One region of the Streptomyces sp. NBC_01296 genome, then DNA from elsewhere that is predicted to be linked to it. Evidence: riboswitches for the same ligand, from Rfam matches in the RefSeq annotation. Region 1 holds a riboswitch; each other region holds the start of a gene.

Region 1 (3,265 bases):
CGGGTCGGGACCTTCGGCCCACGGGGGCGGCCCGGAGGTGGGCTAGCTTGCCCGAGAGGGCGGATTTTCCCCCGTGAGCCGACAGAGAGGTGGAGCGCATGGACGGCACGGACGGTATCGAGCACCAGGTCCTCCCGCTCCGGCTGGAGGCCTCGCCCGCGCCCCTGCCGCTGCTCGGGGCCTTCACGTACCGCTGCGAGCGGCCCTACGAGCTGGCCCTCGACTTCCGGGGCGCCGGGATCCACGTGGCGCACTGGGTGTTCTCCCGGGACCTGCTGCTCGACGGGGAGACCTGCGCGACGGGCGAGGGGGACGTCCAGGTGTGGCCGCACTGGCAGGGCAGGGAGCCGCGCGTCTTCCTCGCCTTCACCAACGGCGAGCGGAGCTGCGTGGTGTCCGCCCGGGCGAAGGACGTGCGCGCGCTGTGCCGGCGGCTGGTCGCCCTGGTGCCGCGGGGTGAGGAGCAGCGGCACTACGACCTCGACGCCGAGCTGAGCAGCCTTCTTCCCCGCTAGGGGCTGTTTGTCCCGATTCTTTCTGTTTCGGGTGGTTTGGGTGCAACCATGAGCCTGCCGGGAGTGTCCTCAGCAGTGACACCGGTCCCCGCCTCCGAAGAATCAGGGGGACGCCATGAACCACCTCCGCCGCCGGCAGCTCGTGGCCCTTGCCACAGGTGCGCTGCTCACCGCCGGGATCACCCTCGCCGCTCCGGCCTCGGCCGTCGTCCGGCCCACGCCGCTCGTCGTCAATGCCCGCTGGGGCGGGCACTGCACGTACGACCGCATCGTCATCGACCTGCGGGGACACGTCCCCGGGGTCGCCGTCACCCGCGCGGCGAAGCTGGTCCAGGACGGATCCGGCAAGCCCGTCCCGCTGGCCGGGAAGTACTTCCTGCAGATCCGCCTGCATCCCGCCGCCGCGCACAACCGCGCGGGCGACAGCACGTACCACGGGCCGAAGCTCGTCAAGATCTACCTGCCCGAGCTCAAGGGCCTCGCCATGACCGGCGACTTCGAGGGGTACGTCACCTTCGGCGCCGCCTTCGGCAGCAAGCCGTCCTTCACCTCGTTCACCCTGCACGGGCCCGAGCGGTTCGTGCTGGACGTCGCGCACCGCAACGTGTGCCGGTGAAGGAGGGGGACTACCGGTGCTCGGGGTTCGGGAAGTCGAAGCGGCAGCCGGCGTCCCACTCCGAGCGCTGGTTGCCGTGCGCCGGGATGCCGCCCGCGCGCTTCAGCAGGGCGGCCAGGTGCATGAGGTTCCACGACATGAAGGTCGTGTTCCGGTTGGTGAAGTCGTTCTCGGGGCCGCCCGAACCGGGGTCGAGGTACGAGGGCCCGGGACCGGCCTCGCCGATCCAGCCCGCGTCGGCCTGCGGCGGGACGGCGTAGCCGAGGTGCTGGAGGCTGTAGAGGATGTTCATGGCGCAGTGCTTCACGCCGTCCTCGTTGCCGGTGACGAGCGCGCCGCCGACCCGGCCGTAATAGGCGTACTGGCCCTGCGCGTTCAGGATCGAGGAGCAGGCGTAGAGCCGCTCGATGACCTGCTTCATGACGGAGCTGTTGTCACCGAGCCAGATCGGGCCGCACAGCACGAGGATGTCGGCGTCCATGATCTGGCTGTACAGGACGGGCCATTGGTCGGTTTCCCAGCCGTGTTCGGTCATGTCGGGCCAGACACCGGTGGCGATGTCGTGGTCGACGGCGCGGATCAGCGAGGTCCGGGCGCCCGCCGCCTCCATGACGGCGCGGCTCCGGTCGATCAGGCCCTCGGTGTTGCTGGTCTCGGGCGAGCGCTTGAGCGTGCAGTTGACGTAGAGCGCGGTCAGGTCGGAGTAGTCGTATTCGGCAGCCACGCCGCCAGCCTGCGCGGAGTCGGCCGGGGCCGCCAGCGGACCGCACCCGTTCGGGCCGGGTTGGTACCGGTCCGTCCGTCCGACTAGGGTCATCGGGCCTTGGTGTACGGGAAACCGGTGGGAAACCGGTGCGGCCCTCGCCACTGTGAACGGGAAGTCCGGCTCCACTCTTTCGGGAAGCCACTGGGCGGCGCGGGGGGATCCGCATCGCCCGGGAAGGCGGAGTCAGGGCATCAGCACCCGTGAGCCAGGAGACCGGCCGGGGCGCGTTGTCCATCCACGAGGTGCTGGAGAGGTCTCCCCACTCATGCATATAGCCGAGGGGTTTCTGCCCCCTTTGCACGCGGTCGCCTGGGGCGCCGCGTCCGCTCCCTTCGTCGTCCACGGTGCCCGCGCCCTCACCCGCGAGGTGAAGGCCAACCCGGAGAGCACACTGCTGCTCGGGGCGTCCGGAGCGTTCACGTTCGTCCTGTCCGCGCTGAAGATCCCCTCGGTGACGGGCAGTTGTTCGCACCCCACCGGGACCGGGCTGGGCGCGATCCTGTTCCGGCCGCCGATCATGGCGGTGCTCGGCACGATCACCCTGCTGTTCCAGGCGCTGCTGCTGGCGCACGGCGGACTGACCACCCTCGGCGCGAACGTCTTCTCGATGGCCATCGCCGGGCCCTGGGCGGGCTACGGGGTCTACCTGCTGCTGAAGCGCTTCGGCGCCCCGCTGATGGTGACCGTCTTCTTCGGCGCCTTCTTCGCCGACCTGGTCACCTACTGCGTGACCTCCGTGCAGCTGGCGCTGGCCTTCCCGGACCCGGGCAGCGGGTTCCCGGGCGCGCTGGCGAAGTTCGGGGGCATCTTCGCGGTCACCCAGATCCCGCTCGCGGTGAGCGAAGGCCTGCTGACGGTGCTCGTGATGCGGCTGCTGATGCAGTCGAGCAAGTCGGACCTGGTCCGGCTGGGCGTCGCGAAGCTGACCGGTGGCGGCGAGCAGAAGGCGGCGGTCTGATGGGCATGAGCCGGAACACGAAGATCAACGGCCTGCTGCTGCTCCTGGTGGCGGCGCTCGCCGTACTGCCGATCGCGCTCGGGATGGGCGAGGGCAAGGAGGAGCCGTTCACGGGCGCCGACGCGCAGGCGGAGACGGCCATCACCGAGCTGAAGCCGGACTACGAGCCGTGGTTCTCGCCGCTGTACGAACCCCCCTCCGGGGAGGTGGAGTCGGCGCTGTTCGCCCTCCAGGCGGCGCTGGGCGCGGGCGTGCTCGCGTACTACTTCGGCGTCCGCAAGGGCCGCCGGCAGGGCGCGGCCGCGGCAGCCGCGGCGGCGGCGCCTTCGTCGGACGCGCCTTCGCCGGACGCCGCGGGCGCTGCGTCGGACACTGCCGCCACGAGGTCGTAGGCGGTGCTGCCGATCGAC
Region 2 (3,265 bases), 840 kb from region 1:
GTTCGTTGACGCTGCCCTGCAGTTCGGCCGGGAGCTCGGCGAACCACCGCTTGTAGTCGGCGGCCGGGATCCGGACCGGGTTGCGGGCCAGCTGCTCCTCGGTCAGCCAGTCCTGGTCGTGGCCGCCGGCCTCGATCAGGGCGCGGATCAGCTCGTCGCCGTCGCCGGAGACCAGGCCCGGGATCTCCTCGACGGGGCCGAAGTCGTAGCCGCCCGCGATGAGCGTGCGCAGCAGCTCCACGGCGCTGGCCGGGGTGTCGAGGCCGACCGCGTTGCCGATGCGGGAGTGCTTGGTGGGGTACGCGGAGAGGACGAGCGCGATCTTCTTGTCGCGGCGCTCGATGTGGCGCAGCCGGGCGTGCCGGACGGCGATGCCGGCGACGCGGGCGGCCCGCTCGGGGTCGGCGACGTACGCGGGCAGGCCGTCCTCGTCGAGCTCCTTGAAGGAGAACGGGACGGTGATCAGGCGGCCGTCGAACTCGGGCACGGCGACCTGCGTCGCGGCGTCGAGCGGGGACAGGCCCTCGTCGTTCTCCTCCCAGGCGCTGCGCGAGCCGGTCAGGCACAGGGCCTGCAGGATCGGGACGCCGAGCGCGGCCAGCGCACCCGCGTCCCACGACTCGTCGTCGCCGCCCGCCGAGGCGGTGGCGGGCTTGGTGCCGCCGGCCGCGAGGACGGTGGTGACGACCGCGTCCGCCGACTCCAGCGCGGCGATCAGGTCCGGCTCCGGGGTGCGCAGGGAGGACACGTAGAGGGGGAGCGCCCGGGCGTCCTGGGCCTCGATCGCGTCGCACAGGGCGTGCACGAAGGCGGTGTTGCCGCTCATCTGGTGGGCGCGGTAGTACAGCACGGCGATCCGCGGACCCTCGGTGGTCCCCGGCGTGCGCTCCAGCGGGCCCCAGGTGGGCGCGGCGGCCGGCGGCTCGAAGCCGTGGCCGGTGAGCAGCACGGTGTCGGAGAGGAACCGGGCCAGCTGGTCCAGGTTGGCGGGGCCGCCGTGGGCTAGGTAGCCGTGCGCCTCGGCCGCGATGCCGATCGGGACCGTGGAGGCCTCCATCAGCTGGGCGTCCGGGGCCTGTTCGCCGGTGAGGACCACCACCGGGCGGGTCTGGGCAGGCGCCAGGAGCAGGTCGAGGCCGTCCTGCCAGGCGCGCAGGCCGCCGAGGAGGCGTACGACGACCAGGTCGACGCCGTCGAGCAGCCCGGGCAGGTCGTCGAGGGGAAGGCGGGACGGGTTCGCGAACCGGTACGGCACGGGGCCGTCCGCGGCGCGGGCGCTGAGCAGATCGGTGTCGGACGTCGACAGCAGCAGGATCATGCGGCGGCAGGCCTTCCTCGGGGTTTCCGCGCCCCGGGCAGTGAGGACAGCGGGAGTTCCTGACTCACCCGGCGGATTTGCTCTGCAGGGTTCACAGTGGCGGGACCGCGCCGGATTCGCACCGGGCTTCCTCCCGGCGGGCCATGTGGCTCCGCCGCTGGTCATCTTAGGTGGCGATCTCCCTGACCGGGAGTGGGGGTGGCCAGCGCCGGGGCGCCCGCCCGGCGGACCCGCCCCCGCCCCCCCGCCCCCGCGCGCCCCCGCGCGCCCCCGCTCCACGCAGCGCCGAGTCCGCCCGCGCACCGTTGCTGCGCGGAGGGAGCGGGTGGTGACGGCCACAGGTCGGGGCGGGGGAATCGTGGGTATGCTCGCCGCCATGCCGCCCCAGCCCCCGTCCGCCGCACCGCGGGACGAACCCGTCATACGCGACCGTGGTGACGCCTGCCCCGGTGCGCTGCGGCTGCACGCCGCGGACGACGGGTTCCTGGCCCGGGTGCGGGTGCCCGGCGGAATGCTCGACGCGGACGCGGCCGCGCTGCTGGCCGATGCCGCGGACCGGCTCGGCGACGGGCACATCGACCTCACCTCCCGCGGCAATGCGCAACTGCGCGGACTCGGGGCGGGCTGCGGCGGCGAACTGCAGTCCGTGCTCGTCCGCGCCGGCCTGCTGCCCGCGCCCACCCACGAGCGGGTCCGCAACATCGTCGCCTCGCCGCTGACCGGCCTCGACCGGAGCGGCCTGCCCGATGTGGCGCCCTGGGTCGCGGAGCTGGACCAACTGCTGTGCGCGAGCGCGCCCGCGGCCGGGCTGTCCGGCCGCTTCCTGTTCGCCCTCGACGACGGCCGCGGCGACGTCACCTCGCTCGCCGCCGATGTGAACCTGGTCGCCCGGGACGCCGACCGGGCCCTGCTGTGGACGACCGATCCGGCCGACGCCCTGCTCGTGGCCGCGGCCGACGCGCCCCGGGCCGCCCTGGTGGCCGCCGCGTACTTCCTCGACGCCGTCCGGGAAGCCGGTACCCGGGCCTGGCGGGTTGCCGAGCTGCCCGCCGAACAAGCCCTGCGCCCCGACGAGTTGGGCGTGCGGCTGGCTGCCGCCGGGATCGAGGCCTCCCCCGTACGGGAAGACGCCCGGCGCTCCCCGGCCCCCGAGCCCGGCATCGTCCAAGGCCCCGAAGACCCCGAAGACCCCGAGGGCACCGCCGCGCTCAGCGTGCTCGCACCGCTCGGCCGCCTGACCACCGCGCAGTGGCGCCTGCTGGCCGGCCTCACGGGCCGCATGCGCCTGACCCCCTGGCGCGGCGTCGTCGTCCCCGGCGTGCCCGCCCACGCCGCGGCACGAGCGCTGGCCGCCCTCGCCGGGGCCGGGCTGGTCACCGCCCCCGACGACCCCTGGCGGTCCGTCACCGCCTGTACGGGGCGCCCCGGTTGCGCCAAATCCCTCGCGGACGTACGCGCCGACGCGCGGGCCGCCGTCACCCGCGCGACCGGCCCCCTGCCCGTGCACTGGTCCGGATGCGAACGCCGGTGCGGGCACCCCCGCGGCACCGCGTGGGTGGACGTGGTCGCCACCCCCACCGGGTACGACCTCTGCGCGGACGGCCGCACCCCGCGCCGCGGCCTCCAGACCTCCGAACTTCCCGCGGCCCTCGCGGACGCACGCCGCACCACCTCCCACGACGCAGCGAAGAAATGAGCGAGTACACAGTGTTCGAGTACGAGAAGGACGGCGCGGCGATCTACCGCCAGTCCTTTGCCACGATCCGCGCCGAGGCGGACCTCTCCGGGCTGCCCGCCTCCGTCGCCCAGGTCGCGGTACGCATGATCCACGCCTGCGGAATGACCGACCTGCCCCGGGACCTCGGCTACACCGCCGACGTCGTGCTGCGCGCGCGTGCCGCCCTGACCGCCGGCGCGCCGATCCTCTGCGACGTGCAGATGGTCGCC
Region 3 (3,265 bases), 260 kb from region 1:
CGAGCGCCGCATCCGGAATCGCCCGGCCGGCTCGGTACTCCTGGGCCTTGATGCCCTGCCCCGGATGCAGCCACAGCTCCGGTCGGTGCTGGATACAGATCCGCGTGAGCCACTGGACGATCATCCCGTGGTCGCCGTCCGGCATGGCCTTGCTCCTGATGATCCCGTCGATGAACTCCAGCCGTGTCCCCACCCTCTCGCGGGCGGCTATGCGCGCCACGGCTTCGAAGTCCTCTGTCAACATGTGGGGCCGGTCTGTCATCACGGTCATGCCTCGCTCGCCTTTCTCGACGGTGCTGCCTTCGACGATAGCGCCGGGCACCGACAGCCGTCCGGCACACTCGACTGCATGGACATCGTGATCAGGGAAGCGCTGGCGACGGAGTACGAGACGCTCGGGGAGATCACCGCGCAGGCGTATCTGGGGGACGGGCTGCTCACCTTCGGCGAGGACGACCCGTACCTCGCGCGGCTGCGCGACGTGGCCGGGCGGGCACGCGACGGGGTGATACTCGTCGCCGCCGCGAGCGACGGACAGCTCCTCGGCGGTGTGGCGTTCGCCGCGCCCGGGAGCCCGCTGTGCGACATCGCCGGGGCCGGCGAGGCCGAGTTCCGGATGCTGGCCGTCGCCCGGGCCGGCCGCGGGCGGGGCGCAGGGGAGGCGCTCGTACGGGCCTGCATGGAGCGGGCGAGGGCCATCGAGGGCGTACGGCGCCTCGTCCTGTCCACCACGGACGACATGGTCGGCGCCCACCGGATCTACGAACGGCTCGGCTTCGTGCGCACGCCGGAGCGGGACTGGGAGCCCGTCCCCGGCCTCACTCTGCTCACGTACGGTCTCGATCTGTAGCCACGCCGACACAACATCTAGGGGGTCGCACGGGAAGCGGCCCCCACATGTATGCTCATGCTCGCTGTCGTCGCAGGGGAATCCGGTGCGAATCCGGAACTGTCCCGCAACGGTATGAAGTACACCGATTGGTGTCACCGCAAGTCCGAGGACCTGCCGACAGTGCGCCCGGCTCGACCGAACCGGGTGCCGATACGTCCGGGCCCCGCGGTTGGGCCGGTGGACGCCGTGCGGTGTGAACGTGCCTTCCCGGGCCGTGCCCTGTTCCGCGCGCGCCCGCTCGCGCCCCGCACCCGCCGGTGTCCCGGAGCCGAGCGAGGGAGAGCTCCCCCCGTGACCATCGCGCCTTCCGCACCGCGCGCCGAGTCCGACCCGTCCGACACCGGAATCGAGACCGGGGGACCTGGGGCCGCACTGCTGCGAACCCTCACCGAGCTGACGGCCGACCTCCCCGACACCGACCCCGGCCGGGTCGCCGCCGCCGCGCTCCGCGGGCGCAGCGCCGCCGCCGACGAGGCCGAACTGCGCGGGCTGGCCACGGAGGCCGCCGCCGGCCTCATCTCCGAGGACCCGGCGTACTCCCGGCTCGCCGCCCGGCTGCTGACGCTGGCCGTCGCCGAGGAAGCCGCCGGCCAGGGGGCCACCTCCTTCTCCGCCTCCGTCGCGGTGGGCCACCGCGAGGGCCTGATCGCGGACCGCACCGCCGAGTTCGTGGCGCTGCACGCGAGCCGCCTGGACGCGCTCGTCGAGCACACCCTCGCCGAGGGCGCCGACGACCGCTTCGGCTTCTTCGGCCTGCGCACCCTGCACAGCCGCTACCTGCTGCGCCACCCGATCACCCGCCAGGTGGTCGAGACCCCGCAGCACTTCATGCTGCGCGTGGCCTGCGGCCTCGCCGAAAACGACAGCGTCCAGGCCGTCGAGGAAGTGGCCTCGCTCTACCGGCTGATGAGCCGCCTCGACTACCTGCCGTCCTCCCCCACGCTCTTCAACTCCGGCACCCGGCACCCGCAGATGTCCTCCTGCTACCTGCTGGACTCCCCGCTGGACGAACTCGACTCGATCTACGACCGCTACCACCAGGTCGCTCGCCTGTCGAAGCACGCCGGCGGCATCGGCCTCTCGTACTCGCGCATCCGCGCCCGCGGTTCGCTGATCCGCGGTACGAACGGCCACTCCAACGGCATCGTGCCGTTCCTCAAGACCCTCGACGCCTCCGTCGCCGCCGTGAACCAGGGCGGCCGCCGCAAGGGTGCCGCCGCCGTCTACCTGGAGACCTGGCACGCGGACATCGAGGAGTTCCTGGAGCTCCGCGACAACACCGGCGAGGACCAGCGCCGTACGCACAACCTGAACCTGGCGCACTGGGTGCCGGACGAGTTCATGCGCCGCGTGAACGCGGACGCCGACTGGTCGCTGTTCTCCCCGGCCGACGTGCCCGAGCTGGTCGACCTGTGGGGCGACGAGTTCGACGCCGCCTACCGCAAGGCCGAGGCGTCGGGCCTCGCCCGCAAGAGCATGCCCGCCCGCGACCTGTACGGCCGGATGATGCGCACCCTCGCGCAGACCGGCCAGGGCTGGATGACCTTCAAGGACGCCTCCAACCGCACGGCGAACCAGACCGCCGAGCCGGGCACCGTCGTCCACTCCTCGAACCTGTGCACCGAGATCATCGAGGTCACCAACGACGGCGAGACCGCCGTCTGCAACCTCGGCTCGGTCAACCTGGGCGCGTTCGTCCTCACCGAGACGGGTGAGATCGACTGGGAGCGGCTGGACGAGACCGTCCGCACGGCCGTCACCTTCCTCGACCGCGTCGTGGACATCAACTTCTACCCGACCGAGCAGGCCGGCCGCTCCAACGCCCGCTGGCGTCCGGTGGGCCTGGGCGCGATGGGCCTCCAGGACGTCTTCTTCAAGCTGAAGCTGCCGTTCGACTCCCCCGAGGCGAAGGCGCTGTCCACCAAGCTCTCCGAGCGCATCATGCTGGCCGCGTACGAGGCCTCCTGCGACCTCGCCGAGCGCAGCGGCCCGCTCCCCGCCTGGGAGCAGACCCGTACCGCCCGCGGTGTCCTGCACCCGGACCACTACGACGTCGAGTCGAACTGGCCCGAGCGCTGGGACGCCCTGCGCGCCCGCATCGCGAAGAGCGGCATGCGCAACTCGCTGCTCCTCGCCATCGCGCCGACGGCGACGATCGCCTCGATCGCCGGCGTGTACGAGTGCATCGAGCCGCAGGTCTCCAACCTCTTCAAGCGCGAGACGCTGAGCGGTGAGTTCCTCCAGGTCAACGGCTACCTGGTGGAGGAGCTGAAGAAGCTCGGCGTGTGGGACGCCCAGACCCGCGAGGCGCTGCGCGACTCCAGCGGCTCGGTCCAGGGCTTCGGCTGGATCCCGGCCGAGGTGCGCGAGCTG

Evidence for each region. Region 1 has a riboswitch for cobalamin ahead of OG299_RS13235 (energy-coupling factor ABC transporter permease). Riboswitches for the same ligand answer to the same signal wherever they lie in the genome.
Region 2: linked by a shared signal. The riboswitch ahead of cobN (cobaltochelatase subunit CobN) and the one ahead of OG299_RS13235 (energy-coupling factor ABC transporter permease) in region 1 are both predicted to bind cobalamin.
Region 3: linked by a shared signal. The riboswitch ahead of OG299_RS14395 (ribonucleoside-diphosphate reductase subunit alpha) and the one ahead of OG299_RS13235 (energy-coupling factor ABC transporter permease) in region 1 are both predicted to bind cobalamin.

What each region holds. Positions count from the first base shown of each region.
Region 1 covers NZ_CP130720.1:2,993,327-2,996,591, forward strand. Annotated here, with positions in the region: gene OG299_RS13215 (hypothetical protein) at 1-46, shown strand, start outside; gene OG299_RS13220 (SsgA family sporulation/cell division regulator) at 99-515, shown strand; gene OG299_RS13225 (AMIN-like domain-containing (lipo)protein) at 631-1,131, shown strand; gene OG299_RS13230 (flavodoxin family protein) at 1,142-1,855, opposite strand; cobalamin riboswitch at 1,939-2,133, shown strand; gene OG299_RS13235 (energy-coupling factor ABC transporter permease) at 2,163-2,855, shown strand; gene OG299_RS13240 (energy-coupling factor ABC transporter substrate-binding protein) at 2,861-3,247, shown strand; gene cbiQ (cobalt ECF transporter T component CbiQ) at 3,251-3,265, shown strand, end outside.
Region 2 covers NZ_CP130720.1:2,149,214-2,152,478, reverse strand. Annotated here, with positions in the region: gene cobN (cobaltochelatase subunit CobN) at 1-1,318, opposite strand, end outside; cobalamin riboswitch at 1,352-1,491, opposite strand; gene cobG (precorrin-3B synthase) at 1,695-3,014, shown strand; gene OG299_RS09995 (precorrin-8X methylmutase) at 3,011-3,265, shown strand, end outside.
Region 3 covers NZ_CP130720.1:3,249,022-3,252,286, forward strand. Annotated here, with positions in the region: gene OG299_RS14385 (Uma2 family endonuclease) at 1-271, opposite strand, end outside; gene OG299_RS14390 (GNAT family N-acetyltransferase) at 350-850, shown strand; cobalamin riboswitch at 902-1,025, shown strand; gene OG299_RS14395 (ribonucleoside-diphosphate reductase subunit alpha) at 1,184-3,265, shown strand, end outside.